3 regions of the Isoptericola maris genome follow, and region 2 is predicted to be linked to each of the others. Evidence: riboswitches for the same ligand, from Rfam matches in the RefSeq annotation. Region 2 holds a riboswitch; each other region holds the start of a gene.
The links. A riboswitch is a leader RNA that binds a small molecule or an ion and turns the genes downstream of it on or off. The one in region 2 is predicted to bind thiamine pyrophosphate.
Positions count from the first base shown of each region.

Region 1 (9,783 bases), on a different contig from region 2:
GCCATGGCGGCGGTCACCGCCCCCGTGGTCGAGGAGGTCCTCAAGGGCGCGGTGCTGGTGGGGCTGCTGTGGTTCCGCCGCAGCGAGCTCAACGGTCCGACGGACGGCATCATCTACGGATCGATGGTGGCGCTCGGCTTCGCCGTGGTGGAGAACATCAGCTACTACGCCTTCGCCCCACCGGGCACCCTGGCGCTGACGTTCACCGTGCGCGGACTCGTCTCCCCGCTCCTGCACCCGTTGTGCACGTCGCTCATGGGCATCGGCGTCGCGGCGGCGGCCCTGCGCCGTCCCGGCCGGAGCAGGACAATCCCGGTGCTCACCGGGCTGGCAGGTGCGGTCGCGCTGCACTCGGCGTGGAACGCGTCGTCGGCGTTCGGGCTGCCGGGCCTCGGTGCGGCCTACCTCGCCGGGCTCGGGGTGCTCGTCGCCCTGGCGGTCGTGCTGCACCGCGACCGGCAGCGCATCGTCGCCCTGATCCGCACCCACCTGCCGCAGTACCGCGAGACCGGCGTCGTCACGCCGTCCGACCTGTGGATGCTGTCCTCGCTGCACCGCAGACGCCGGGCCCGCGAACAGGTCCGGGCCGCCCTCGGGCGCGGGCCCGCTCGCGCGTTGGCGGACTACCAGCAGGCCGCGACGGAGCTCGCCATGCTGCACCGCCGACGCGCCCTCGGTCTGGTGCCCGACGACGCGTTCGTCGCGCGCCGCGACCCCCTCCTGCTCCTCATGCACCATGCCCGTGCGGTGTTCGCGCTGCCCGCCCTGCCGCGTCCTGCCTGGCGAGGCTGACCGTCCGCGCTGGTCAGGAGGAGGCTTTCGTCCTGCCTGTCGCTTCGCCGAGAACGCGGTGACGGTCAGGGCGAGTCAGCCGTTCAGCAGCGTGCACCGCATCATGGATGGGCCAGGCGCTAGCCCGCGGTGTGGTCGACCCCGCCTCCCGAGGCGCTCCGCCGGAGGCCGAGCGCGATCGTCGCGCCGACGGCCACGTGCTCGGCGACCAGGAACCCCACGGCCTCCCGTGTCGCCGCGCCCAGCGGGCCGGCCAAGGAGCCGAGCAGCACCACGCCGCACAGCACGAGCCACACCCGGTCACCGCCGCCGGGCAGCCGCCGCAGCAGCGCACGCACGCCCCAGCCGAGCAGCCCGGCCGTGAGCCCGGCCACGACGACGTCGACCAGCCCCACCTCGCGCAGGCCGCCACCGGTCCTCGCGACCAGCTCCGCGCCGCTCACGGTCGCCACCGTCCACACCACCGCAGCGACCGCCGCGGCCAGCGGCGGTACGCCCCACGCCGGGGTCCGACGGCGGAGCACCCCGCCGCGCCGCCCGGTCCCGTTCCCGTCCGGAATCATCCGTCCCGTCGTCTGATGGGTCATCGTCCCGTCTCCTCCCGCCGGCGCTGCCGGTCCGTCCTCGGATGCTGTCGGTACCCAGCGTGCGAGCCCCGGGGCGACCTGCGCCTCGGCCGGAGGGAGGTCGCTGCCGGGACCTCCGTCGTCGGGCACCCCGACCGGAGCCGGGGACGCCCCCGACCTTCGTCGGTGTCGGGACCCGGCGGGCAGCCGTAGCGTTCCTGCCATGCACGTCCCTCCCGCGACCCTCCCGCGACGCCTGCTCATCGGCGCCTGGCTGGCGATCGCCGCGCTGACCGCCGTGGTGGTCGTGACCTCGAACCTCGACGTCCGCACCGGGCTGCTCCTCGACGTCTCCGTCGCGCTGGCGGCGCTCGGGCTGACGGCCCTGCTGTTCACTCGGCACACGGTCGCCGCGGCACTCGGGCTCGCGGCACTGGCCGCGCTCTCCCCCGCCGCGACGCCTGCCGCCACGGCCGCGACGCTGCAGGTGGCCCGGAGCCGCCCGATCCGCACCGCCCTGCTCGTCGCCGTCGCCGGGACGCTGGGGCACGCCGTCCAGGCGCTGTGGCACCCCGTCCCCCTCCCGCTCGTCTGGTGGCTGCTGTGCGACGTCGCGGTGCACGCCGCGCTGCTCGGCTGGGGGGCGTTCTGGCAGGAGCGGGCGCTCGTGCTGTGGTCGCTGCGCGACCGCGCCCGGCGTGCCGAGGCCGAGCAGGAGCAGCGGGTGGCCGAGGCTCGCACGGCCGAGCGCACCCGGATCGCGCGCGAGATGCACGACACCCTGGCCCACCGGCTCTCCCTGCTCGCGGCGACCGCCGGGGCGCTGGAGTACCGGCCCGACGCCGACCCGGCAGCGCTCGCCGCGGCGGCCGGCCGCGTGCGTTCCGGCGTCAGCGACGCGCTCGAGGACCTCCGCCAGGTGATCCGCCTGCTGCGCGCGGACGGCCTCGACCACGCACCGGACCTCGACGACGTCGCGGGCCTCGTCGAGGAGGCGCGGGAGGCCGGGAGCGCCGTCTCCTACGACGCGCCGGCAGCCGGTTCCGCCGAGGTGCCACCGGCCGTGCGGACCACGCTCTTCCGCGTGGTCCAGGAAGGTCTCACCAACGCGCGCCGGCACGCCGCGGGCGCGGCCGTCCGGGTCGAGCTCGAGATCGGACCCGGTGAGGCCACGGTGCGCGTGGCCGACGACGGCGGACGGCCGGGCGCACCGGGCGACGGACCGGGCAGCGGCACAGGGATCGTCGGGCTGCACGAGCGGGTGACGCTCCTCGGCGGCCGGTTCGACGCGGGCCCGCGTGCCGGCGGAGGTTTCACGCTCGCGGCCTGGCTACCGTGGGACCGATGACCGATTCCCCGCAGCGCAGCGTGCGCGTCGTGCTCGTGGACGACGACGCGCTCGTGCGCGCCGGTCTGCGCCTCATGCTCGACGGCGCCGACGGCATCCGGGTGGTCGCCGAGGCGGCGGACGGCGGTGAGGTCCCCGGTGTGCTCGACGCCCACCCGGCGGACGTCGTCCTCATGGACCTGCGCATGCCCGGCGTCGGGGGGATCGACGCGACGCGCACCGTCCGGGCGCGGCCGTCACCGCCCGCCGTCGTCGTCCTGACCACCTTCGACACGGCCGAGGAGGTCGGCGGCGCCCTGCACGCCGGCGCCGCCGGCTACCTCCTCAAGGACATGCCGCCCGCCCGGATCGCGGCCGCGGTCAGGTCGGCCGCGGCGGGCGAGCCGGTGCTGGCGCCCGACGTCGCACGGCGGCTCATGGAGACCGTCGCCGGTACCGGCGGTGCCCGGGAACGGGCGCACGCGGCCCTGGGGGCACTGACGGCCCGCGAGCGCGACGTCGCCGCGGAGCTCGGCCGGGGCGCCTCCAACGCCGAGATCGCGACCCGCCTCCACCTCAGCGTGCCCACGGTCAAGGCGCACGTCTCCCAGCTCCTGGACAAGCTCGGCCTGGAGAACCGCACCCAGGTGGCGCTGCTCGTGCACGACGCGCAGGGCTGAGCGCCGCGGCGCCCCGTCGTCATCCTCAGCCGGGCACGACGGCGCAGCCCCGCGGGTCCAGCACCAAGCCCACCTTGTCGTCGGCCGCCGGCACGCTGCCGTCCGTGAGGGCGACCAGCCGCTCCTCGCCCGCACCCAGGTCCGCGTCCACGGTGACCTCGGTGCGACCGCGCCGGAACGTGGTCGCGACGACGACGCCGTGCCGCACCTCACCGCCCACCGACGCGCCACCGGAAGCGCCACCCGAGCCGCCGTCGACCACCCGCAGGCCCGCCGGACCGACCGCGAGGAGACCGTCGGCGTGCGGCAGGAACGTCTGGTACCCGAGGAACTCCGCGACCTCGCGCGTGGCGGGTGCCCGCCACAATGCCTCCGGCGCCGCGACCTGAGCGAGCCGGCCCGCCGACATCACCGCCACCCGGTCCGCCACCGTGAACGCCTCGTCGTGGTCGTGGGTGACGAACACCGCTGTCGTGCCCGTCGCGTGCAGGACAGCCCGGATCTCGACGGCCAGCCGCTCGCGCAGGCCCCGGTCGAGGGCCGAGAGCGGCTCGTCGAGGAGCAACAGCCGCGGCCGGGGGGCCAGGGCGCGCGCCAGCGCCACCCGCTGCTTCTCCCCGCCCGACAGCTCGGCCACCGGTCGCCCGCCGAACCCCGTGAGCCCCACCAGGGCCAGGAGCTCGGACACCCGCTCGGCCCGCTCCGCCCGCGGCCGGTCGGCCAGCCCGTAGGCCACGTTCCCCGCGACGTCGCGGTGCGGGAACAGCTGGCCCTCCTGGAACAGCAGCCCGAACCCCCGACGGTGCACGGGCACGCCCGCCAGGTCGGCACCGTCGAACGCCACGGAACCCGCCGCCACCGGCTCGAGGCCGGCCACCGCCCGCAGGAGCGAGGACTTGCCGCAGCCGCTGGGCCCCAGCAGCGCCAGCACCTCGCCGGCCGCGACGTCGAGCGAGACGCCGTCGACCGCCGTCGTGCCCGCGTGCCCGCGCCGCTGCCCGTAGCGGACGACGACGTCGCGCACGGCCAGGCCGGCACCGCGCTCCTGCGAGACCGTCATCAGAACTCCCCTCCGCCGCCGTCGCCACGCATCCGTTCCGCCACCATCATGACCGTCGCGGTAAGCAGCGCCAGCACCACCGACGCCGCGAGCGCCATCCCGTAGTTCTCCGCGCCGGGCTGCCCGACGAGCCGGTAGATCACCACCGGCAGCGTCGCGGCGTCCGGCCGGGCCAGGAACGACGTCGCGCCGAACTCCCCGAGCGACACCGCGAAGGCGAACCCCACGGCGAGCCCCAGCGACCGCGCCGCCAGGGCGAGGTCCACGCTGGCCAGCACCCGGCCCGGCGGCGCGCCGAGCACCGCCGCCGTCTCCCGCAACCGCGGGTCGATCGCCCGCAGCACCGGCAGCATCGTGCGGACCACGAGCGGGATGGCGACGACCGCCTGCGCGATCGGCACCAGCAGCCCCGACGTGCGCAGGTCGACGTCCAGACCCAGCGGCCGGTCGAGCGTCAGGAGGAACCCGAACCCGACCGTCACCGCCGACACCCCCAGCGGGAGCATGAACACCGCGTCGAGCCCCCCGACGGCGCGCCGCAGGCCGCGCGAACGCGGCCGGCGCGAGACGACCAGCACCACCAGCCCGCCGACCACCACGGCGATCAGCGTGGCGAGGGCCGCGATCCGCAACGAGTTCGCCGTCGCCTCCCACACGGTCACGGTCAGCGCGTTGCGCCCGCCCGTCGTCCCCAGCGCGACATAGTTCGCGAGCGACCAGGCGCCGTCGGGCCCCCGGAACGACCGCAGGACGAGACCCGCGAGCGGGAACGCGACCAGCCCGCAGACGACGACGGCGGTCGCCACCGCGGGCAGCACGTCCCGGACGGAGCGCAGGTCCAGCGGATGGGCGCCCGACCGCTCGCCCGTGAGCTGCAAGGCCCGCTCGCGGCGGGCACGCAGGCGGCCGCTGACCAGCAGCGCGGCCACGACCACCACGAGCTGCAGCACGCTGAGCACGGCCGCGGCACGCAGGTCCAGGAACTGCGTGGTGCGGATCCAGATCTCCGTCTCGATCGTGCCGTACCGCATGCCGCCGAGCACGAGGACGACGCCGAACGCCGTCGAGCAGAACAGGAAGACGACCGACGCCGCCGAGGCGATCGCCGGACCCAGCGCCGGCAGCGTCACCGTGCGGAAGGCGCGCCACGGCGTCGCACCGAGAGCCCGCGCAGCCTGCTCGGCACGGGGATCCAGCCGTTCCCACAGCCCGCCCACCGTGCGGACCACCACCGAGTAGTTGAAGAACACGAGCGCGACCACCACGCCCGCGAAGCTCTCCTCCCACCCGAGCCACCCCAGCGGCCCCGACGGCGTGAACAGGTGCCGGAACGCGACACCGACGACGACGGTCGGCAGCACGAACGGGACCGTCACCAGCCCACGCAGCAACGTCCGACCGGGGAACCGGCACCGGTACAGCAGGTAGGCGCCCGGGATGCCGAGCAGCACGCTCAGCACCGTCCCCACGGACGCCTGCGCGAGCGTCTGCCCCACCACCCGCCACGTGCGCGGCTGACCCAGGACCTCCGCGAAGCCGGAGAGGTCGAGCGTGCGCCCGCCCGCGCCGTCGTCCGCGAAGAAGCCCTGGACGACCAGCGCGACCACCGGCCAGGCGAAGAAGACGGCGAGGAACACCAGAGGGACACCGACCGCGGCCCCCCAGCCCAGCCACGCCTGCCGGGGTCGGAGCCGCAGGCTCACCCGGAGTTGCGTCGGGTGACCCTGCGGCTCCGCTCCGGGCGAGTGTCTTGCTCCGCTGCGCCCCTCACCCTCGCGTCGCCTCCGGCTCACCCGGGTTTGCGTCGGGTGACCCTGCGGCTCCGCTCCGGGCGAGTGTCTTGCTCCGCTGCGCCCCTCACCCTCGCGTCGCCTCCGGCTCACCCGATGACCGTGGCCGTCCACTGCTCGATCCACTCGTCACGGTGCGCCGCGATCTCCTCCGCGGCGACCTCGTGCGGCTCCTCGGCGAGCGGCGCGAACTGCTCCCACTCGGTGGGCAGCTCCACGGACTCGTCCGCGGGATACATGTACATGCTGCCCGGGACGTCCGCCTGCACCGGCCCCGACGTCAGGAAGTCGACCAGCGCCCGGGCGCCGTCCGGGTTGTCGGACCCCGCGAGGACGCCCGCATACTCGACCTGGCGGAAGCAGGTGTCCAGCAACGCCGCGGTGGTCGAGGCGCTGCCGTCCTCGGTGACCGTGGCCGCCGGCGACGTCGCGTACGACAGCACGATCGGTCGCTCGCCGCCCTCGCCCCCGCCCGAGAAGTCGACGTAGTACGCGTCCGACCAGCCGTCCGTGACGCGCAGACCGTTGTCCGCGAGCTCGGCCCAGTAGTCCTGCCATCCGTCCTCGCCGAACGCGCTGACGGTGGCCAGCAGGAACGCGAAGCCGGGCGACGACGTCGCCGGGTTGGTGACGACGGTCAGGTCGGCGTACTCCTCCTCGGTGAGGTCCTCGAAGGTGGCCGGCGGCTGGATGCCCGCGTCCTCGAACCAGGCCGTGTCGACGTTGAGGCAGACGTCGCCACGGTCGATCGGGGTCAGGGCCACCAGGCCCGGCTCCGCCTGCGCGGTCACCGACGGGTCGAGGTCCGTCGGCGTGTAGGGCTCGAACACCCCCGCCTCCACGGCGCGTGACGCGAACGTGTTGTCCACGCCGTACACCACGTCCCCGAGCGGGCTGTCCTGCGTCAGGACGAGCTGGTTGACCAGCGTGCCCGCGTCGCCGGCGGCCACGTGCTCGACCTGCAGCCCCGTCTTCGACTCGAAGGACTCCAGCAGCCCGTCGCTCAGGGCGAAGGAGTCGTGGGTGACCAGCGTGACGGTGCCCGAGAGCTCGCCGTCGGTCGACGACCCACCGGACTCCCCCGGGGCCTCGCTGCCCGAGCAGGCGGCCAGTGCGGGCAGCAGGCCGACAGCGGCGACCGTCGCCAGGGTGCGGCGGGTACGGATGATCATTCGTCCTCCTCAGACGGATCTGAAGGGGGGCCGTCGTCCATGTCCACGGACGACGGGATCGAGAAGCCCGACTTCCTCCACCGGTGCTAACCGGGTCAGGTTCGAGGGTCTGCGGAGATCCGCACTCTCAGCGCTCGGTGGCGCTCCCCTGTCGTTCCCTCCGAGCCTACACACCGTGCGCACGCTACGGTGGTGACGTCCGTCGGGCGGACCCCTCGCGAGCCTCGCCCGATGCCGCCGTCTGGTACTGGAGGATCCGTGGATCACCTTGAGCTCTCCCCGCAGTCCGAGCCCTCGCTGGGCCTCAAGATCGGGACGGTCGCGGCGACGTTCGCGGCCGGGTGGGTCGCGCAGAAGCTCATCAAGGTGATCTGGGAGAAGGCCACGGGGAACGACGCCCCGATCGACCTGGACGCGGACGACATCCCGATCGTGCAGGCGATCACGTTCGCGGCCGTCACCGGCGGCGTCGCCGTCCTCGCCCGGCGGCTCGCCCGGCAGGGCGTCACCAAGGCCGTGGACCGGCGGGCCAAGCAGGTCTCCGTGGTCTGAGGCCCGGACCGGCGCAGGCGCGCTCAGCCGCGGGTGCGCTGCCGCCGTCGGGCCAGCTGCGCCTCGTGCCCACGAGGCCGCTCCACGGTGTGGACGGCGGCCAGGGCCGCCTCGAGCCGCACCGCCGGGTCGCCGTCGGCGCCGGCCATCGCCTCGACGATCTGAGCGGCCGCAGCCTGCAACGGGATCTGGGCCCGTGCAGCCGCCTCGCCGAGCTTGTCGCCGGCCTCGGCCTCCGCGATGCCGTGCACCACCATGAACGCACCCTTGGCCTGCTCGACAGCAGAGGCCGACACCATGGCCCGTCCCACGGCGCGCTGGGACTCGCGGTCCAGCGCCTCACGGGTCACCGGGCTGACGTCCAGCACATAGCCTGCGACGTGCGTGATCTCGCCGTCGTCGGTGAGGTGCGCCTGCCCCGTCACCACGACCGTCCGCGCCTTCCCGTGCGGGTCGACGATCCGGTGGGCGCTGCTGAACGGCCGTCCCGACCGCATCGCCACCACGGCGGTCCGGGAGACCCGGCTGCGATCGTCGGGGTGCGTGCGAGACCTCAGCGCGTCCATGCTCGGCTCGATCTCGCCCGGCTCACGCCCGTGCATCCGGTACACCTCGTCGGACCACCAGGTGCGGCCGGAGTCGAGCTCGACCCGGTACCGGCCCACGACGAGCTGTACACCCGCTGCGAGAACTTCGGCCGCGCCGGCCAGGCCGGCACCCCCGACGGTGCGGTGCGACGACGAACCGCTCATGACATCTCCCCCGGGTTCCGGGCTCAGCACCCGGTCAGGACTCGTGTGCCGCCCACCGTACTCCCGAGGCCCAGAACTGCCACCTGAGGAGGCGTTCCGTCATCCGACGGGGGCCGCGTCGGACGCTTCCTCGTCCCCTGCCCCGGACGACTCGGCGGCTGCGGCAGCACGCTCGCTGCGGTGCGCCCGGACCGAGTAGACGACCGCACCAACCCAGACGGCAGCCACGACGGCGAGAATCACCGTCGTCGCGGCACTGCCCACCGACACCAGGTCGGTGCGGAGCAGCGTGCGCGTGTTCGTCAGCACGATGACCCCACCGACCGCGGAGCCCAGGACGCGCGGCGGCACCCACCGGACGATCCAGGCAGCGATCGGTGCGCCGATCAGCCCGCCGATCAGCAGCGCGATCGCCCAGGAGCCGTCGATCCCGGCCGTCCCGAGGCCGACGAGGAAGCCGAGGCTGGCCGCCACCGCGACGAAGAACTCGCTGGTGTCGATCGAACCGACGACCTTGCGGGGCTCGAGACGTCCGCTCGCGAGGATCGCGGGGGTACCGACGGGCCCCCAGCCGCCCCCGCCGGTGGCGTCCATGAACCCGGCCACCAGGCCGAGCGGCGTCAGGAAGCGGCGGCGCAGCGGCTGCCCGATCCGGTCGGTGCGCAGCCCGCGGAAGGTGAACCGGAACAGGACGTAGACCCCCAGGCCGAGCAGCAGCACCGACATGAGCGGGCCGGCGATCTCCGTGGAGAGCCAGGACAGGAACGTCGCGCCGGCGAACGCGCCGACCGCGCCGGGCAGGCCGATGCGCGCCACGACCCGCCAGTCGACGTTGCCGAAGCGCCAGTGCGATGCACCGGAGGCGAGCGTCGTCCCGATCTCGGCCAGGTGGACCGTGGCCGAGGCTGCGGCCGGGTTCGTGCCGATCATCAGCAGCAGGGTCGTGGAGGTGACCCCGTAGGCCATGCCCAGGCTGCCGTCGACGAGCTGCGCCCCGAGTCCGACGAGAGCGAGCAGTACGAGAGTGGGCACGAGAGCCTCCGACGTGGGAACGACGAGTTACTCGACATACCCTATCGGTCCCATCGGTTT
Region 1 is NZ_JBLUNY010000010.1:927-10,709, reverse strand. Features, by position in the region: gene ACH5HR_RS13945 (PrsW family intramembrane metalloprotease) at 1-792, shown strand, start outside; gene ACH5HR_RS13940 (DUF6069 family protein) at 912-1,379, opposite strand; gene ACH5HR_RS13935 (sensor histidine kinase) at 1,582-2,706, shown strand; gene ACH5HR_RS13930 (response regulator) at 2,703-3,365, shown strand; gene ACH5HR_RS13925 (ABC transporter ATP-binding protein) at 3,391-4,425, opposite strand; gene ACH5HR_RS13920 (ABC transporter permease) at 4,425-6,122, opposite strand; gene ACH5HR_RS13915 (thiamine ABC transporter substrate-binding protein) at 6,305-7,387, opposite strand; TPP riboswitch at 7,443-7,547, opposite strand; gene ACH5HR_RS13910 (DUF4235 domain-containing protein) at 7,646-7,939, shown strand; gene ACH5HR_RS13905 (PAS domain-containing protein) at 7,963-8,691, opposite strand; gene ACH5HR_RS13900 (sulfite exporter TauE/SafE family protein) at 8,791-9,723, opposite strand.
Region 1: it holds a riboswitch for thiamine pyrophosphate, as region 2 does, so the genes downstream of both, ACH5HR_RS13915 (thiamine ABC transporter substrate-binding protein) here and thiD (bifunctional hydroxymethylpyrimidine kinase/phosphomethylpyrimidine kinase) in region 2, are expected to answer to the same signal.

Region 2 (9,783 bases):
GAGCAGCCCGGACACCTTCTCGAGCGCGGCCACCGCTGACTGCAGCGCGTTGTAGAACATGCCGAGCTGCTGGATCGGCTGGAAGAAGCGCTTGACGTACAGCAGCACGGCGACGAGCGCACCGAGCTCGAGCTGCCCCTCGAAGACCCGCCACCCGCCGTAGGCGAGCGCTGCCGCCACGGTGACGTTGCCGATCAGCACGAGCCCTGGCTGGTAGCGGCCGTTGACGCCGAAGATGCGCAGGTTCGCGTCGCGGTACTCCTCGCCGAGCCGTGCGTACTCGGCCTGGGTGGTGGGTTCGCGCCGGAACGCCTGGACCGCCCGCATGCCCGTCATGGTTTCGACGAACTTCACGATGAGCCGTGCCGACGCGCCGCGCTGCTCGCGGTAGTGGAGCTGCGAGCGCCGCTGGAACCAGCGGGTCAGCAACCAGGCGGGCACGAGGGCGACCGTCAGCACCAGCCCCGACCGCCAGTCGACGACGAACAGCGCCGCTCCGGTGAACACCATGAGCATCAGCGAGGACACCACGCCCGTCAGCCCGCCGTCGAAGAGCTCGCGGAGCGCCTCCAGGTCGGAGGTCTGGCGGCTGATGACGCGACCCGAGGTGTAGGACTCGTGGAACTCGAGCGAGAGCCGCTGCGTGTGCCGGAAGACCCGGCGACGCAGCTCCAGGAGCACGCTCTGGGCGACGCGGGCCGCGGCCCGGACGTACGCGCCGGCGCACACGCCGCCCAGCACGGCGGCCGCGAGGTACGCGCCGCCGATGGTCACGAGCCGACCGGGGTCGCCGTCGCGCAGGGCGGGCAGCGCGGTGTCGATCCCCGCCTGGACGAGGAGCGGCCCTGCCACCTGGCCGAGCGTCCCGACCACGATCAGGAGCCCCGCCCAGGCCAGCGGGCGCCACCGGGGACGCAGCAGCTCCCCGAGAAGCCGGAGCGAGCGGCTGCGTACCGCGCGCGATGTCGTCCGGTCGAGCTGGGACACGTCGTCGGTGTGGACGTCGCGGGGCGCCCAGCTGTCGGGCGTCGTGGTGCGCGGCGCGGTCATCGGGTCGCCTCCGTCGCGTGGTCGTGCTCGCCGCTCTTCCAGTCGGCTTCGAGCGAGGCGATGACATAGCGGTAGTGGTCGTCGGAGGCGAGCAACTCACGATGCGTCCCGACCGCCGTGATGCGCCCCGCGGACAGGACGGCGACCCGGTCCGCGAGCGCCACCGTCGACGGCCGGTGGGCGATGACGAGGCTGGTGGTGCCCTGGAGCACGTCTCGCAGGCCAGCCGTGACGGCCTCCTCGGTGGTGACGTCGAGGGCGGAGAGCGGGTCGTCGAGGACGAGCACGCGGGGCCGGGCGGCGATCGCCCGGGCGAGGGCGAGGCGTTGTCGCTGGCCGCCGGACAGGGAGAGCCCTTCTTCGCCGATGCGGGTGTCGACGCCCCGCGGCAGGTCGTGGACGAAGCCCGCCCGGGCGACCTCGACGGCCTCGTGCAGCCGCTGCTCGCGGGCCTCGGCGGGCAGGTCGTCGTCGACGCCGAGGAGCACGTTGTCGCGCACCGACGCCGAGAACAGCGTCGGGTCCTCGAAGGCGACGGCCACGGCACGTCGCACGTCGTGCCGGGACAGGTCGCGCACGTCGTGGCCGTCGATCTCGACGGCGCCCGTGGTCACGTCGGCGAGCCGCGGGACCAGCAGGGCGAGGGTGGACTTGCCGGACCCGGTCAATCCGACCAGCGCCGTCGTCGTGCCTGCCGGCAGCTCGAGGTCGACGCCGTCGAGCACGGGCGCCGGGGCGTCGGCGTACCGGAAACCGACGTCGCGCAGCACGACGCGGCCCTCACCCTCGCCGAGGTCGACAGGGTCGGCCGGGTCGGTCAGCGGGTTCGGGGTGTCGACCACCTCGAAGAAGCGGTCGACGGCGGTGCGGGCGTTGAGGGTCATCGACAGCGTCATGCCGAGGTCGACGACCGGGCCGTTGATGACGGCTGCCGTGAGGAAGAACGCGACGAGGGCGCCGACGCTCAACTGCCCCTCGGCTGCCAGCCAGATGCCGAGGATCAGGCAGACCGCGAGCGTGAGCTCCGGGACGAGCTGCAGGGAGGTGGTCACGGTGGCCTGGTTGCCGGCCTTGCGGATCTCCGTGCGGCGCAGCTCCTCCGCCTGCCCGGAGAACGACTCCAGCGCGTCGTCCCCGCGGCCGAAGGCCTTGAGCACCCGGATCCCGTGCACCGACTCCTCGACGGTGTTGGCCAGGTCGCCGGACTGGTCCTGCGAGAGCCGGGCGATGACGCGGTAGCGGCGCGAGAACCGGAACGCGATGATCGTCACCGGGACGGCACCGGCGAGGTAGACCAGTCCCAGCCACCCGGCGGTCGTGAGGAGGAGGGCGACACCGACGGCGATGGTGACGGTGCTGACCACGAGCTGCAGCAGCCCGAACACGAGCCATCGCCGCAGGAGGCCCAGGTCGGTCATGGAGCGGCTCAGCAGCTGACCCCCTGGCCACCGGTCGTGGAACGCCGCCGGGAGCTGCTGCAGGTGACGGAAGAGCTCTGTGCGCAGCGCCGCCTCGACCCGGGTGCCCGGGTACATCACGAGGTTGCGGCGCAGGAGGATGAGGCCGGCCTCGGTGATCCCGAGACCGAGGACGGCGAGCGTCGGCCACAGCAGCGCGGCGTAGTCGTGGTCGGCGACGCCCTGCGCGAGCGGCCCTTCCACGAGGCGCTGGAGGACCCGCGGGATCGCCAGTGCCGCGAGGCTCGCCCCGAGGGAGGCGACCAGACCGCCGACGAGGCGTGGTAGCGCCGGACGGACGTAGGGCAGCAGCCGCAGCACCGAGGCGACCGTGCCGAGCTGGGAGCCGGCGGGCGCGGGGCGTTCAGGAGAGTCGGGTGGCATCGCTCACATCATCCCACCGAGCATCGACATGCTTGCCCGGGGCATGATCTGCGGGTGACCCGCTTCGACCTCGCGCACTGGGATCTCTACAACGCCCGCCAGACGGGACGCGCTCCGCGGCAGCTCTGCCGTGACCTGCTCACCCGGGCCGGGGAGGGGGCGGGCCGCCAGGCCGTCGACCTCGGTGCGGGAAGCGGGGTCGAGGCCACGGCTCTCGTGCGTGCGGGCTGGCACGTGCTCGCGGTCGACCCGGCCCCGGGCACGGCCGACCTGGTGCCCCGCCTGGTGCCTCCGGCGCTGCGCGCCGGTCTCGAGGTGCGCGTGGCCACCGTCCAGGAGGCGCTCCCGCTGCCGAGCGCCCACCTCGTCCACGCCTCCTACGCGCTGCCCTTCGTCCCGCCGTCGGACTTCGCGCGCGTCTGGGAGGGCGTCCGCGGCGCCCTCGCGCCGGGCGGCTGGGTCGGCGTCACGCTCTTCGGCGAGCGCGACGAGTGGGCTACCGACCTTGCGACGGCGGACGCGCTGACCTTCCACCACGAGGAGGACGTCGGTGAGCTGATCGACGGCCTGGACGTGCTGGTGGTCGACGAGCGCGAGCACGACGGTCCCTCGTTCGGCGGCCCCAAGCACTGGCACACCTTCGAGGTCGTCGCGCGCAGGCCGGCCTGAGCCACCCGTGGCCGACCGTCCCGGCCGCTCCCGGATGCCCGTACGATTCCCGGCATGGATGGCGTGCAGCTGGTCGGTGTGGTGACGGGCGTGGTCTTGGTGGTCGTCGCAGGCTTCGCGCTCGCGCTCCGGGGCCGCCGAGGACGTCGACGGGAGGCCGCCGAGACCGAGCTCGCCCGTCTGACGACGGCCGCCGGGTCGGCGCTGGTCCGCACGGACGAACGTGCGCGGCTGGCCGAGGACGAGCTGTCCTTCGCCGTGGCCGAGCTCGGCGAGCCTGCCACCGCGGAGGCCGGACCAGCCTTGCGGCAGGCCAGAGAACACCTGCGCGAAGCGTTCCATCTCAACCAGCTCCTGCACGACCACGTGCCGGACACCGACGCCGAACGCCGGGCGTGGTCGGGTCGCATCGTGGAGCTGTGCGGCGCCGCCGGCACGGCGCTCGACGACCTCGACGCCACGCTGACGGCGCGGCGCAGCTCCGCCCGGGCCACCCCGCAAGCGGTCGACCGCGTCGAGGAACGCATCGAGACCGTGCGGGGCGCGATCGACCCGGCACGTGACGACGTCGAGCGACTCCATGCCGACTACACGGAGCACGCGCTCGCGCCCGTGGCCGACAACCCGGCCCAGGCCGGACGCCTCCTGGACTTCGCCGCCCGGAGCGCAGGCGCCGCCCGGCGCAGGCTCGCCTCCCAGCAGGTCGCCGAAGCGGCAGCGGGGACGCGCGCGGCCGAGGACGCCCTCCACCGCGCCGAGGGCCTGCTGTCCGCCGTCCATGACTTCGAGTCGGAGGCACTGCGTGCCGAGGCTGCCCTCGGCGCACTGGTCGCCGAGTCCCGCACCGAGCTCGCCCAGGCCCGCGCCATGCCGGCGACCCGCCGCGAGGGCGCCGTCGACCTCGCGGCGGACGCCCTGTCCGAGACGTTGCGGACCCTGCCCGCGCCCGGGGCGCCGACCGACCCGATCGCCACCCTGACCCGGCTCCGTGAGGCCAACACCGCCTTGGACGACGCCGTCCGTGACCGGATCGAGCGCGACGAACGCTCCCGGCGAGCAGCAGCGCAGCGCGGGCCCGCGCTCGACGACGCGGCGCGCCAGGTCGCGGCGGCACGCTCCGTCGTGGACGACTACCGCGCGCCGGTCGGCCCCGACGCCCGCACCCGGCTCGCCGCGGCCGAGCGCGAGCTCGCCGCGGCACGGGACGTCACCGACGCCGAGGCAGCGGTCGACGGAGCGCGCCGCGCGTCCGCCCTGGCCACCGAGGCCGCCGACCTGGCACGCCGAGACGTCGCGCATCCTGGCCCGCAGCCGTGGGAAGGACACCGTCGGCCCGCGTCCGGCCGCACCGGCTCCGGAGCGTTCGGCGCCGTCCTGGGTGGCATGGTGCTCGGCGGCATCCTGGACGAGATCGGCGACCTCGGCGACCTGTTCGACTGACCCTCCCGTGCCGAACGTCATGGTCACGCCCGCTTTGGCCGGTGAGAACGGTCCGGACCACGACGTTCGGCGTTGCTAAGGACTCTCGACGAGCACCCCGCGCAGCGCCCAGAAGTGGTCGACCGGGCCGCAGCCGCTGCCGACCTCGAGCGCCGTTCCCGCGACGACGGCGTCCGTCAGCCAGGCCTTGGTCTCCCGCAGCGCTCGCTCCCACTCGCCGTGACGGGCGTAGCGCGTGACCAGCCCGCTGGACAGCGAGCACCCGGTACCGTGCGTGCTGGTCGTGGGGACGCGCCGGCCCGGCAGCTCGGCGACGACGCCGCCCGGCCCGACGAGCGCGTCCGGCACCTCGTCGCCGGGCAGGTGACCGCCCTTGGCCACCACGAGCACGTCGTGCCGGGCGGCCAGCCGGGCAGCCTGACCGAGGACGCCCGTCCAGGTCGTCGCGACGGGCGTGCCCAGCAGGACGGCCAGCTCGGGGACGTTGGGCGTCACGACGTCCGCCCGGTCGAGCAGCCGGCGCACCGCGTCCTCGGCGGCGCGGTCCAGCAGACGGTCCCCCGAGGTCGCGACCATGACCGGGTCGACGACGACGGGGGGACCGTCGACTCCCGCGCCGTCGTCCAACCACCGGGTGACGACGTCGGCGACCGCCGACGACGCCAGCATCCCCACCTTGATCCCGTCGAGCGCGACGTCGGCACGCAGCGTGTCGAGCTGCGCGGCGAGGAACGACGGGGGCGGTACGTGCACGGCGCTCACCCCTCGGGTGCTCTGCGCCGTCAGCGCCGTCAGCGCAGCCATGCCGTAGCCACCGGCTGCCGCGATCGCCTTCAGGTCCGCCTGGATGCCGGCCCCCCCGGACGGGTCCGAGCCCGCGACGGACAGCACCCGCGGGACGGGGCGCGGGCGCCACGGCGATCCGTGGCGGGTGGGCAGGGTCGACGGCATGGGCGACATCCCTTCGTCAGTGCGGACTGCATCAGGTTCGACGGGTGTGATCTCAGCTCCCGGTGGGCGCACCCCGTGTCGTGGGACCACCGTAGCCTGCCGCCACCAGGGCCTGAGACGGTGTCTCGGGCTCGCGCCGCCGGCACCGGACCGGCGATCTTGCCGATGCCACCCGGCGGGCCGGCACCGCACGCTATTTGGGCAGCAACGGCTCCCGCCGGGGGCCCCGTCAGAGAGGACGTACGATGCAGCACTCACCGAGCACCTCCCGGACCCGCCAGCGGGTGACCGGCATCCTGGCCTCGCTCGCCGTCGCCGTGGGCGTCGGCATCGCCGCCGGCCCCGCCGCCCAGGGCGCGGACAACCCCCACGAGCGTGGCCCGAACCCGACCGAGTCGAGCATCGAGGCGTCGCGCGGCAGCTACTCGATCTCCGAGCGGAACGTCTCCAGCCTCGTCTCGGGCTTCGGTGGCGGCACGATCTACTACCCGACCACGACGCGCGACGGCGACTTCGGCGCCGTCGTCATCTCGCCCGGCTACACCGGCACCGAGCGGACCATCTCGTGGCTGGGTCCGCGGCTCGCGTCCCAGGGCTTCGTCGTCCTGACGATGGCCACGAACTCGATCTACGACCAGCCCGACTCCCGAGCCCGCCAGCTCCAGGCGGCCCTCGACTACCTCACCGACTCGAGCCCGGTCGCCGACCGGATCGACGCCGACCGGCTCGCGCTCATGGGCCACTCGATGGGCGGCGGCGGCACGCTGCGCGCGGTGGACGACAACCCGGACATCAAGGCCGCCATCCCCATGACCCCGTGGCACGTGAAGAAGAACTGGTCGTCGGTCAGCACCCCCACGCTGATCTTCGGCGCCGAGTACGACTCCGTCGCCCGGCACGAGACGCACGCCGAGCCGTTCTACGAGTCCTTCGACCGAGACCTTCAGAAGGCCTACCTGGAGCTGGACGGGGCCAGCCACTTCGCTCCCAACAGCTCCAACACGACGATCGCGAAGTACTCGATCTCCTGGCTCAAGCGGTTCGTCGACGACGACACGCGGTACACGCAGTTCCTCTGCCCGGGACCCTCGACCGGGTGGTTCTCGGACGTGGAGAAGTACGAGAGCTCGTGCCCGTTCTGACCCGGGCCTGACCTCGTCCCGACCGGGACGGCGGACCTCGACGGCGGGCGGGCGCACCCGATGCGTCCGCCCGCCGTCGTGTGCGGTGGCACACCGCGGGGACCGGGCACCCGTGTCCCGGCACAAGGACGAGTGGCGCGACCGTGCGGTCGACCTAGCCTCTCGGCATGCAGACCACCGCGATGCGAGGGCACACCGAGCTCGCCCGCGGGCTCCGGCTCCATGCCGACGGTCCCGTGCACGACGCCTACGCCAGCCTCAGCCTCGCCCGGTCCGAGCTCGGCGAGCAGCCCGGGGCCGCGCTGATCGCCACGCTGGCCGCCGTCAACGCCGCGTGGAGCGCGGGCGACCATGTCGCGTGCGTGGAGGCGCTGACCACGGCCCTGGGTCAGGCCGCTCTCGACGGCGCTCCCCGGGACTACCTGACCGGGATGCTCGCACTGCTGCACGGCCGGACGTCGGAGGCTGCCGGACCACTGCGTCGGGTGGTGCGCGGCGCGCTCGCCGGGCACGATCCCGAGGCGCTCCTGCGTGGCGCGGCCGCCGCACTGCTCACCGGAGACGTCCAGGACGGGTGCCGCGCGGGGGCCCGTGCGCTGGCCGCCGCTCGTGCGGCCGACGACCCCGCGCTCGTCGCCCGCGCCACCGAGTACGTGGCCTACGCCGAGCTGCGAGCGGGACGCCACGCGCAGGCGCGCGAACACGCGCTGACGGGGCTGCGCGCCGCGGAGCAGTCACGTCGCGCCAACACGGCGGCGCACCACCACGCGGTGCTGGCCCTGACGGCGGCCGTGCAGGGACCTTCGGGGGACGTCGTCGACCATGCCACGACGGCCCTGGCGACCGCCGGCCGCCACGGGCTCACCCAGCCGGTCACGCTGGCCGAGTGGGCGCTCGCCCGGACCGAGCTCGTCGAGGGCCGGCCCGCCGACGCGGCGAGCCGGCTGGTCTCGCTGCTGGCGTCGGCCGAAGGCGCACACTTCGCGCTGCGCGGCCTGGTGCTGCCGACGCTCGTCGAGGCGGCCGTCGGAGCCGGCGACCATGCCACGGGTCGCGCCGCACTGCCGGAGCTCGCCAGGTGGAGCCGCACGGCGTCCGACCCGCAGGGCCCGGCCCTGCTCCTGCGCTGCCGCGCTCTGCTCTGCTCCACCGAGGCGGAGGCGGACGCCCTGTTCCGCGAGGCCCATGCCGCTCACCTCGAGGCCGGCGGCCGCTTCGAGAGCGCGGTGACCTTCCTGCTGCACGGCCGACGGCTCGGCCGCCACGGGCGACCGAGCGACGCCCGCGAGCGCCTGCGCGACGCGCTGCTGCTCTTCGAACGCGGTGGCGCCGACCCGTGGGCGGACCGCACCCGCACCGAGCTGCGGGCTGCCGAGGCCGCCGGGGCGACCTCGGTTCCCGACGTGCTCACCGGCCTCACCCCGCACCAGCTTCGGATCGCCCGCCGTGTCGCCGCCGGGGAGACCAACCGGGAGATCGCCGAACGTCTCTCGGTGAGCGTGCGCACGGTGGACTGCCACCTGCGCAACATCTTCGTGCTGCTCGGCATCCGCTCGCGCGTCGAGCTCGCGCTGCAGGTGCCGCCGAGCACCGGCGCCGCGGCGCAGTAGAGACCGACCAGGCGGTATGTCATGCTGTGACCTGGCGGGACGACACCGGCGTCGTCCGCGAGGAGGATTCATGCCCGACGTCACCACCCTGACCGCGGCCCCTGCTCCGCGAACGGGCACGCACGGCGGCACCACCTGGTCGCGGCACCGGGCCGTCGCCTCGCTGCTGGACGGTTCCTGCCTGCTGGCCAACCTGCGGCCGGCGGCGATGGCCCTTGCGATGCCGGTCACGGGCCGCTACCAGGTGGTCGCCCTCGAGGCGCCCGGGCAGGCCGGGCTCGCGACGGGACGCGCGGTCGTCGGTCGTCGTGCCGCCCAGGTGCACTGGCACAGCTCGCGTCCCGTCGAGCTCGGGATCGTGCGGCTCGACGACGCGACGACCGTCCCGACGGCGCACGACCGCCTGCCGGCCGGCGTCCGCCTCGGGATCGGGCTGCCCGTGGACGGGCTGGCCGCGCTCGCCGACAGCCGCCGGCAGGCCGAGACCGCGCTGGACCTGTGCCCGCCCGACGGCGGTGCAGCACGGCTGGCCGAGCATCTTCCCGCCGCGCTGCTGGGCGCCGACCCCACCCTGGCGCGCCAGATCCGCGACCAGGTCCTGGGCGTGCTCCTCGACGCGGTGCAGCCCGACCAGGAGATGCTGCTGGAGACGTTCGCGACGTGGTTGGCCACCGACGGGTCGGCCAGGGAGACCGCGAGGCGGCTCGGCTGCCACCGCAACACCGTGACCAACCGGCTGCGCCGGCTGGAGCGTCTCACCGGACGCCGCGTGGACCGGCCCCGCGACCTCGTCGACCTGACGCTCGCGCTGCACGCCCACCGCAGCCCGACGACTCACGGCGGCCGTCACACCTGACCCGCGGCTCCTGGCGTGGAGCCGGGGGTGACCTGCCGCAGCGCGTCACCGAGGGTGACCACGCCGACGAAGCGCGACCCGTCCATCACGACGGCCAGCTGCTCGCTGGCCCGGCGCATCCCGGACAGCGCCTCGTGCACGGGCTGGTCCGTCGGGGCCACGTAGGCCGGCCGGGCCAGCTCACGTGCCGGCCGGTCGAGCGGCTCGAGGAGCGTGTCCCGCAC
Region 2 is NZ_JBLUNY010000001.1:230,007-239,789, reverse strand. Features, by position in the region: gene ACH5HR_RS01135 (ABC transporter ATP-binding protein) at 1-1,050, opposite strand, end outside; gene ACH5HR_RS01130 (ABC transporter ATP-binding protein) at 1,047-2,891, opposite strand; gene ACH5HR_RS01125 (class I SAM-dependent methyltransferase) at 2,946-3,560, shown strand; gene ACH5HR_RS01120 (hypothetical protein) at 3,615-5,000, shown strand; gene thiD (bifunctional hydroxymethylpyrimidine kinase/phosphomethylpyrimidine kinase) at 5,076-5,951, opposite strand; TPP riboswitch at 5,943-6,037, opposite strand; gene ACH5HR_RS01110 (alpha/beta hydrolase family protein) at 6,197-7,093, shown strand; gene ACH5HR_RS01105 (LuxR C-terminal-related transcriptional regulator) at 7,261-8,703, shown strand; gene ACH5HR_RS01100 (PucR family transcriptional regulator) at 8,774-9,559, shown strand; gene ACH5HR_RS01095 (CNNM domain-containing protein) at 9,550-9,783, opposite strand, start outside.

Region 3 (9,783 bases), on a different contig from region 2:
CGGCGTCCTTGGTCACCTCCGGGGCGAGCAGCTCGGCGAGGCCCGCGGCCCCCGAGAACGCGAGGAGCGCCCGTGGCCCGACGGCGGAGCGGACGACGGCGAAGAACTCCTCCTGCTCGCGGTCGCCCGCCTCGTGGCCGACGTCGCCGGGCCGGGTGGACAGCGCCGCCCCCGGCCGGACGGCGAGCAGCTTGCCGACAGGCCCGTCGGCCGCTGCCGGGGTGCCGCCGTCGGGCAGCGTCTCCTCGACCGGCACGGACCGCGCCGTCGCGGGCAGGTCGGTCTCGTCCCGGGGGAACCAGGGGTCGAAGGCGGGGCCGCCGGGCCGCTCGAACCCGAGCGCGATCTCGGGGACGGCGGCACGGAGGTCCGTGACGAGCCCGCGCAGGGCGTCGTCGGCGAAGCCGCGGACCTCGAGCGCGGTGCCGGTCGCGAGGTCCCAGACGGCGGCGCCCCCGAGGCAGACGACGCGACCGTGACCACCCACGCAGTGGGCCAGGCCGGGCAGCCAGCGCGGCGGGCGGGCCGTGACGAACACGATCTCGATGTCCTGCGCCTCGACGGCTCGCAGGGCGGACCGGGTGCGGTCGGAGACGGTCCCGTCCGGGCTCAGGAGCGTGCCGTCCAGGTCGGTCGCCACCAGACGGGGGAGGCGGCCGGGGGTGCTCACCGGTAGTTGACGAACTGCAGCGCCACGTCGAGGTCCGCGCCCTTGAGCAGGGCGATGACGGCCTGCAGGTCGTCGCGCTTCTTGGAGCTGACGCGCACCTCGTCACCGGTGATCTGGGTCTTGACGCCCTTGGGGCCCTCGTCGCGGATCAGCTTGGTGATCTTCTTGGCGTCCTCGCTGCTCAGACCCTCCTTGAGCGTGGCGGGCAGGCGGTACTCCTTGCCGGAGGCCTGCGGCTCGCCCTCGCCCGTGTCGATGGCCTTGAGCGAGACGCCGCGTCGGATCAGCTTGGTCTGGAAGACGTCGAGAACGGCGTTCACCCGCTCCGCGGAGTTGGCGACGAGCACGATCGCGTCGCCGCTCCAGGAGATCGAGGCGCCGACGCCGCGGAAGTCGTAGCGCTGGTTGATCTCCTTGGCGGCCTGGTTGAGGGCGTTGTCGACCTCCTGGCGGTCGACCTTGGAGACGATGTCGAACGACGAGTCGGCCATGGCGGTGCTCCTTGCGTGCTGAGGGTCAGGGCTCGTGGACCACGGTAGCGGTCGCGGCGGCGGCCAGTCGTGTCGCCCGTGCCGACCGGGTCCCGTCGACCGTGAGGACGACGAGCGCGACCCACACGAGAGCGAACCCGACCCACCGTGACGGCGACATGTGCTCGCCGAACAGGAGCAGGCCGACGAGGAACTGGAGCGTCGGCGTCAGGTACTGGAGCATCCCGAGCACGGACAGCGGCAGGCGACGCGCAGCGGCCCCGAAGAGCAGCAGCGGCACCCCGGTGACGATGCCGGCGCTGACCAGCAGCAGGGCGTGCCCGACGCCCTGCTGCCCGAACGTGGAGACACCGGCGGCGGTCAGCCAGCCGAGGTAGGCCAGGGCGAACGGAGCGGCCACCGTGGTCTCCACCGCGAGGCTCGGCAGCGCACCGACCGTGCGCCCCGCGCGGTTCTTCGTCAGCGAGTAGCTGCCGAAGGAGAAGGCCAGCACCAGCGAGATCCACGGCAGACCGCCGACCCCCGTGGAGATGACGACGACGGCGGCCGCGCCGAAGCCGAGGGCGACCCACTGCGCGGGCCGCAACCGCTCGCGGAGCGCCAGCACGCCCAGCAGGACGGTCACCAGCGGGTTGATGTAGTAGCCCAGCGCGGCGTCCAGGACGTGTTCGCTGAGCACCGCGTAGACGTACGTCACCCAGTTGGTGACGATGAGGATCGCCGCGACCGTGAGCACGCCCAGGGTACGGGGGTTGCGGAACACCACCGTGTAGGTCCGCAGGGACCGGGTGACGGTGAGCAGCAGCACGCAGAACACGAGCGACCACACGATCCGGTGCGCGATGATCTCGACCGCGCCGGCGGGCTCGAGGAGCGGGAAGTAGAGGGGCATGGCGCCCCACAGGAGGAAGGCTCCCAGGCCCAGCGGCAGGCCCCAGCGGGGCGCGGGCGGGGCGGCGGTGGTGGTCACCAGCGCAGGATATGCCGCGGGGTGACAAGTGCCACGGTGGACGGATTTCCGCAGCGGCCACCTGGCCGCTATGGTTGTCTCCGCAAGGTCGTCCGCGGCCTTGCTCGGCAGGTTGCCCGAGCGGCCAAAGGGAGCTGACTGTAAATCAGCCGTCATCGACTTCGGGGGTTCGAATCCCTCACCTGCCACCGCACGGAGCGGTTCTCATCTCGGTGAGGTTGTTCCGGCACCCGGGGAGGGTGCAGGTGCGGCAGGGGAAGCCGGATTTCGTCCGGACCGCCCACGCCGTGTAATGTTCTCTCCGCGCCCCGATAGCTCAGTCGGTAGAGCATCTCCATGGTAAGGAGAAGGTCAAGGGTTCGATTCCCTTTCGGGGCTCTGTGACACGACGCGGGTCCGCCACCCGAGACAACGGGTGGACGGTCTCGCGCTGAGTCACGCGCGGCGGGGTAGCTCAGCTGGTCAGAGCGCACGACTCATAATCGTGAGGTCGCGGGTTCGAGCCCCGCCCTCGCTACCAACCACACGGCAACACACGGTTCGACGGCCGGCGTCGAACCACCCAGATCCTTGACGCACGTTGCGCCTTCCGGGGGCGCGAGAGGTGACACACCATGGCTTCCAAGAGCGCGGACGTCCGCCCGAAGATCACGCTCGCCTGCGTGGACTGCAAGGAGCGGAACTACATCACCAAGAAGAACCGTCGCAACAACCCGGACCGCCTGGAGATGGCGAAGTTCTGCCCGCGTTGCGGCAAGCACACCGCTCACCGCGAGACCCGCTGACGCGGTCTCGTCGCGAGACTCCACACCGACGTGGCGAACACCCAGCCCGACACCGCCTTCGCAGGCCGTGAGTACCCGGCCACCGAGCCGTACCAGGTAGGGCGCGAGAAGATCCGCGAGTTCGCCGACGCCGTCGGCGCCCAGCACCCCGCGCACCACGACACCGTGGCGGCGCGGGGTCTCGGCTATCCGGACCTCGTCGCGCCGCCCACCTTCGCGGTGGTGGCCGCCCAGCGCGCCGAGTCGCAGTACGTCGCGGACCCTGCTGCCGGGATCGACTTCGCACGCGTCGTGCACGCGGACGAGAAGTTCGAGCACCACCGCCCGATCGTCGCCGGCGACGAGCTGGTGACGGTCCTGCACGTCGACTCCGTCACGCAGCGGGCGAGCATCTCCATGGTCACCACCCGGTGCGAGATCTTCGCCACCGGGGCCGACGACGCCGCTCCGGGCGAGCACGTCGCCACGGTCACGTCCAGCCTGGTCGTCCGCGGGGAGGACTCCTGATGACCACGCAGCGCCCCGAGCTGGCCGAGCTGGCGGTGGGTGACGTCGTCGCCACCCGCACCCTCGAGCTCGACCGCGCCACCCTGGTCCGCTACGCCGGCGCCAGCGGCGACTTCAACGCGATCCACTGGGACGAGGGCTTCGCGACCGACGTCGGGCTCCCCGGGGTGATCGCCCACGGCATGTGCACGATGGGCTCCGTCATCGGCGTGGTCACCGACTGGGTCGGCGATCCGGGTGCGGTCGTCCGGTACGGCACACGATTCACCAAGCCGGTGCCCGTCCCCGCCCGCGGGAGCGCCGTCGTCGACGTCGTCGCGACGATCGGTGCGCTCGACCCCGAGGCCGGCACGGCACGGGTCGATCTCACCGTCACCCACGAGGACGTCAAGGTCCTCGGTCGGGCCCAGGCCGTCGTGCGACTCGCCTGACGACACCCTGCCAGGCTTCATCGGTCCCGCTCTGCTCTGCTCCGCACGCCCCCACGGCCCTCGCCGTGGGGGCGTGCTACGTTGACCGGGATCCCACGGGAGCCTCACGCAGGGGCTGAGATCGGGCTGACGCGGCCCGGACCGTCGAACCTGACCGGGTCATGCCGGCGTAGGAAGATGGAGTACCACATGTCGCACGACGCACCGTCGCGCGCGCTCGCCTTCGAGCGCGACATCGAGACCGGGATCGTCGTCCCGGTCACCGAGATCACCCTGGCCGACGCCCCTGACGGGTCGGCCAACCCACCGGTGCGGATCTACCGCACCGACGGCCCGGGCGGCGATCCCACGCAGGGGATCCCGGGCCTGCGCACGGCATGGATCGCCGGGCGCGACGACACCGAGGAGTACACGGGGCGGGAGCGCGACCTGGCCGACGACGGCCGGGGAGCCCGACGGCGGGGAGCCGCGTCCGCCGAGTGGCAGGGCGAGCGGCGCACGCCGCGTCGCGCGCTGCCCGGGCGCAAGGTCACGCAGATGCACTACGCCCGCCGGGGGGAGATCACCCCGGAGATGCGGTTCGTCGCGATCCGCGAAGGGGTCGACGTCGAGCTGGTGCGCTCGGAGGTCGCGGCGGGCCGCGCGATCATCCCCAACAACGTGAACCACCCCGAGTCCGAGCCGATGATCATCGGGCGCGCGTTCACCGTGAAGGTCAACGCCAACATCGGCAACTCCGCGGTGCACTCGACGATCGCGGAGGAGGTCGAGAAGCTGCAGTGGGCCACGAAGTGGGGTGCCGACACCGTCATGGACCTGTCCACCGGCGACGACATCCACACCACCCGGGAGTGGCTGCTGCGCAACGCGCCGGTCCCGATCGGCACGGTGCCGATCTACCAGGCCCTCGAGAAGGTCGACGGTGACGCGTCGCGCCTCACCTGGGAGATCTACCGCGACACGGTCATCGAGCAGTGCGAGCAGGGCGTCGACTACATGACGGTCCACGCCGGCGTGCTGCTGCGGTACGTCCCGCTGACGGCGAACCGGGTGACCGGCATCGTGTCGCGGGGTGGGTCGATCATGGCCGGCTGGTGCCTGGCGCATCACCAGGAGAACTTCCTGTACACGCACTACGACGAGCTCTGCGAGATCTTCGCGCGGTACGACGTGGCGTTCTCGCTCGGGGACGGGTTGCGTCCCGGGTCGATCGCGGACGCCAACGACGCCGCCCAGTTCGCCGAGCTCGACACCTTGGCCGAGCTGACCAAGAGAGCCTGGGAGCACGACGTCCAGGTGATGGTCGAGGGCCCGGGCCACGTCCCGCTGCACCTGGTGCGCGAGAACGTCGAACGGCAGCAGGAGCTCTGCGACGGCGCCCCCTTCTACACGCTGGGGCCGCTGGTGACGGACATCGCACCGGGTTACGACCACATCACCTCGGCCATCGGCGCCACGGAGATCGCCCGGTACGGCACGGCGATGCTCTGCTACGTCACGCCCAAGGAGCACCTGGGCCTGCCGAACCGCGACGACGTGCGCACTGGCGTCGTCACCTACAAGATCGCGGCGCACGCGGCCGACGTCGCCAAGGGGCACCCGGGTGCCACCGAGCGGGACGACGCGCTGAGCAAGGCGCGGTTCGAGTTCCGCTGGCGGGACCAGTTCAACCTCTCGCTGGACCCGGAGCTGGCCGAGGAGTACCACGACGAGACGTTGCCCGCCGAGGCGGCGAAGACGGCGCACTTCTGCTCGATGTGCGGGCCGAAGTTCTGCTCGATGCGCATCTCGCAGGACATCCGCGACGAGTTCGGCGACGCCGAGGCCCAGCGTGAGCGGGTCGCGGGGGCGGAGGCGGAGATGGCCGCGGGGATGGCGGCCAAGTCCGCAGAGTTCCGGGCCGCCGGGGGAGAGGTCTACCTGCCGACCCCGACGATGCCCACCCCCGCCGAGGTGGTACCCGACCCGGCGAGGTAGTACCGCTCTCCCCGAGGTAGTTGCCCGCCTGTCGAGGTAGCAGGCCGGTGGCCGAGGTAGTGCCTGACGGCGTCAGGTAGCGCCGGGCGGGAGCGTCGAAGCGGGGTGTCGGGTCCCGTGCACGGTCGTCAGTCCCGAAGTGGAGGGCGCCCTGCGCCCGTGAACGCGACCGTGCACGGGACCCGACACCCCGCGGCACCGCCAGCCCCACGTCCCACGCGGTCTCAGATAGTGGCTCGTCTGGACCTGGGACTTAGGTGAGACTAAGTTAGGCGAGCCTGACCAACTCATCCCCTTCGGCGAGGAGCCCCCGGACGTGCCCACCACTCCGCCCGACGCGACGCTGACCTGCACCGACGCTCTCCTGAACAGCAGCACGGCGAGCTCCTACGCCCGCTCGGTCGGCCAGGTCGTCGACGACGTCGCCGCCCGCCTCGCCGCCGTCGAGCAGCCCTGGAGCGGCGCGAGCCGCACCGAGCTGGCCGCCCTCGTGGAGGGCGTCGACCTCGACGCACCCATCGGCACCGACAGCGCCTTGCGTGAGACCGCGGACCTGTACGCCACCCACGCGGTGTGGTTCCACGACCCTGCGTACGCGGCGCACCTCAACTGCCCCGTGGCGATCCCGGCCGTCGGTGCCGAGGCGATGCTCGCCGCGATCAACACCTCGGTGGACACCTACGACCAGTCCACCGTGGCGACGCTCATGGAGCGCCGGCTCGTCGGGTGGACCACCGAGCGCATCGGCTTCACCGGCGGCGACGGCGTGTTCACCTCCGGGGGGACGCAGTCGAACCTCCACGCCCTCCTGGCCGCCCGGGAGAGTGCGCTGACCGGGCCGGACGGCACGCGCCTGCGGGGTGTCGCGCGGCACGGGCTGCAGGACCGGCTGCGCATCCTGACGACCTCCAGCAGCCACTTCTCGGTCGCGAAGTCCGCCATGATCCTGGGGCTGTCGGACGACGCGGTGGTCACGGTGGGTGCGGACGCCGACGGCCGCATGGACCCTGGTGCGCTCGCGGAGGCGCTCGCGACGACGGCGCGGGTCGGCGACGTCGTCATGGCGGTGGTCGCCACGGCGGGCACCACGGACCGTGGCTGCATCGACCCGATCGCGACGATCGCGGACCTGTGCGACGCGACCGACGCGTGGCTGCACGTCGACGCGGCCTACGGCGGCGGTCTGCTCGTCTCGGCGGCTCGTCGTCACTGCCTCGACGGCATCGAGCGCGCCCGCTCGGTGACGGTCGACTTCCACAAGACGTTCTTCCAGCCGGTGTCCGCCAGCGCGGTGCTGGTGCGCGATCCGGCCGACCTGGCGCGGACCGCCTGGCACGCCGACTACCTCAACCCGGTCCCGGAGGCGGGCGCGGCCGACGTCGAGATCAACCAGGTCGACAGGTCGCTGCAGACCACGCGCCGGTTCGACGCGCTCAAGCTGTGGGCGACGCTGCGGGCGGTGGGTGCCGACGGGATCGGCGAGATGGTCGACGCCGTCTGCGACCTGGCTGCCGCGGTGCACGCGGACCTGAGGGACGACCCGGAGCTCCACCTGGTGGGGCGCACCGACCTGTCCACGGTGCTGTTCCGCTACCAGCCCGCCGGGGTCACGGACGCCCAGGCGGACGCCCTGGTGGCGCGGGTGCGGCGGGTGCTGTTCGACTCGGGGCGTGCGAGCGTGGCCAGGACGGTCGTGGAGGGGCGTCCCTGCCTCAAGCTCACCCTGCTCAACCCGGAGGTCACGCTCGACGACGTCCGCCACGTGCTGGGACTGGTGCGCGGCGCGGCGCACGGCATCCTCGCCGGTCAGGCGCTCGCCGACGACCACGTGCCCCCGTGCCGGGACGTGCACCCGCACCTGGACCGCTACGACACCACGGAGGCGGCACGATGAGCACCTACGACGTGGTCGGCATCGGCATCGGCCCGTTCAACCTGGGGCTCGCCGCGCTCGCCGACCCGTTGGCGGACGTCGACGCGGTGTTCCTGGACCAGGCGGACGAGTTCCGCTGGCATCCCGGCATGATGCTCGAGGGCGCGACCATCCAGGTGCCCTTCCTCGCGGACCTGGTCACGATGGCGGACCCCACCTCGCCGTTCTCGTTCCTGGCGTTCCTCAAGGCGACGGGGCGGCTGTACCCGTTCTACGTCCGCGAGTCGTTCTACCCGCTCCGTGCCGAGTACGACCAGTACTGCCGCTGGGTGGCCGCGCGGCTCGACTCGTTGCGCTGGGGCCGCCGCGTCGTCGCCGTGGAGCACGACGCGAGCGCGGACGAGTACGTGGTGACGGCGGAGGTCGCCGGGGACGACGGCGGCATCCGCCGGGAGCGGTACCAGGCCCGCCACGTGGTGCTCGGCGTGGGCACGACGCCCCGGCTGCCGCCTCCGCTGGCCGGTCTGGCGGAGTCCGCCGGGCGCACGCCGGGTGCCGGACCGGTGATCCACACGGCCGACTACCTGCCGCACCGCGACGCTCTGCGGGCCAGCGGCGCGGTGACGGTCGTGGGGTCGGGGCAGTCCGCCGCGGAGGTGTACCGCGACCTGCTCGAGGACGCGGGCGCCTTCCGGCTCGACTGGGTGACCCGCTCGCCGCGGTTCTTCCCCATGGAGTACACCAAGCTGACCCTCGAGATGACCTCGCCGGAGTACACGGACCACTTCCACGGGCTCGCGCCGGAGCTGCGCGACCTGGTCGGCCGCGAGCAGCGCAACCTCTACAAGGGGATCAGCGGGGACCTGATCGACGACATCTACGACACGCTCTACCGCCGCACCGCGCTGGGCCGCGAGGTCCCGACCACCCTGCTCAGCGACACGGAGGTGGTCGCGGCCCGCACCGAGCCGGCCGACGACGGCGGCCCGGAGCACGTGCTGACGCTGCGGCACGCGCAGCTCGGCCGCACCGTGGAGCACCGCACGCGCGCGGTCGTCGCCGCCACAGGCTACGGCGCGGGCGTGCCGGAGCTCCTCGAGCCGGTCCGCGACCGGCTCCTGCTGGACGACCGCGGCCGCTTCGACGTCACGCGCGACTACGCGGTGAGCACCGACGGGCGCATCCACACCCTCAACGGCGAGGAGCACACGCACGGTGTCACCGCGCCGGACCTCGGGTTCGGTCCGTGGCGCAACTCGGTGGTCCTCGCGAAGATCACGGGTCGTGAGCCGTACCGGGTGGAGCGGCGCATCGCCTTCCAGCAGTTCGGTCTGCCCGGCGGGTTGCCCGACGGCGGCACCCCGGCCGCGTCGCCGGCACCGGCGGCGGAGGCGACCCGATGAGCGCGACGACTGCCACCGCCGTCGTGCCCGCGGCGGACCGCACGGTGTTCTCGGCCGCGACGCGGCTCGGGGAGGTGACGTTCACCGCCGTGTCGCCGGTCCGTGACGCCGCGACGGTGCAGGCGTGGCTGGCCCACCCGGCGTCGTCGGCGTGGGCGATGGCCGACCTGGACGTGGACGGGGTGCGTGGCTACCTGGCCGCGGTCGCCGCCGACGACGCGCAGGACGGCTGGATCGGCCGGCTCGACGATGAGCCGGTCGTGTACACCGAGACGTACGACCCGGCCCGCGTGCTGCTCACCCAGGTGCACGCCGCGGAGCCGGGCGACGTCGGCATGCACCTGCTGGTCGCGCCGCCGCCGGACGACCCGGCCCGCCGACGGCCGGGCCTGACGGACGCCGTGATGGGCGCCGTCGTGCGCTTCTGCCTCGCGGACGTGGCCGTGGGCGGGCGCGGGGGAGCGCGCGTCGTCGTCGAGCCCGACGTCACCAACGCGAAGATCGCCGCGAAGAACGCCGCCGCAGGCTTCCGGGTGCTGCGCGAGGTGCGGGTCAGCGACGCCGGCCACACGAAGACAGCCGCGCTGAGCGTGTGCACGCGGGCCGACTTCGCGGCGTCCCCGCTCGGGGACGGCGTCACGTTCGCCGGGCACCTGCGCAGCGACCTCGCCGACGT
Region 3 is NZ_JBLUNY010000009.1:147,548-157,330, reverse strand. Features, by position in the region: gene ACH5HR_RS13870 (HAD family hydrolase) at 1-670, opposite strand, end outside; gene ACH5HR_RS13865 (YajQ family cyclic di-GMP-binding protein) at 667-1,161, opposite strand; gene rarD (EamA family transporter RarD) at 1,187-2,131, opposite strand; tRNA gene ACH5HR_RS13855 (tRNA-Tyr) at 2,238-2,319, shown strand; tRNA gene ACH5HR_RS13850 (tRNA-Thr) at 2,437-2,509, shown strand; tRNA gene ACH5HR_RS13845 (tRNA-Met) at 2,575-2,651, shown strand; gene rpmG (50S ribosomal protein L33) at 2,746-2,916, shown strand; gene ACH5HR_RS13835 (FAS1-like dehydratase domain-containing protein) at 2,947-3,423, shown strand; gene ACH5HR_RS13830 (MaoC family dehydratase) at 3,423-3,854, shown strand; TPP riboswitch at 3,942-4,047, shown strand; gene thiC (phosphomethylpyrimidine synthase ThiC) at 4,044-5,831, shown strand; gene ACH5HR_RS13820 (pyridoxal phosphate-dependent decarboxylase family protein) at 6,148-7,725, shown strand; gene ACH5HR_RS13815 (lysine N(6)-hydroxylase/L-ornithine N(5)-oxygenase family protein) at 7,722-9,107, shown strand; gene ACH5HR_RS13810 (GNAT family N-acetyltransferase) at 9,104-9,783, shown strand, end outside.
Region 3: it holds a riboswitch for thiamine pyrophosphate, as region 2 does, so the genes downstream of both, thiC (phosphomethylpyrimidine synthase ThiC) here and thiD (bifunctional hydroxymethylpyrimidine kinase/phosphomethylpyrimidine kinase) in region 2, are expected to answer to the same signal.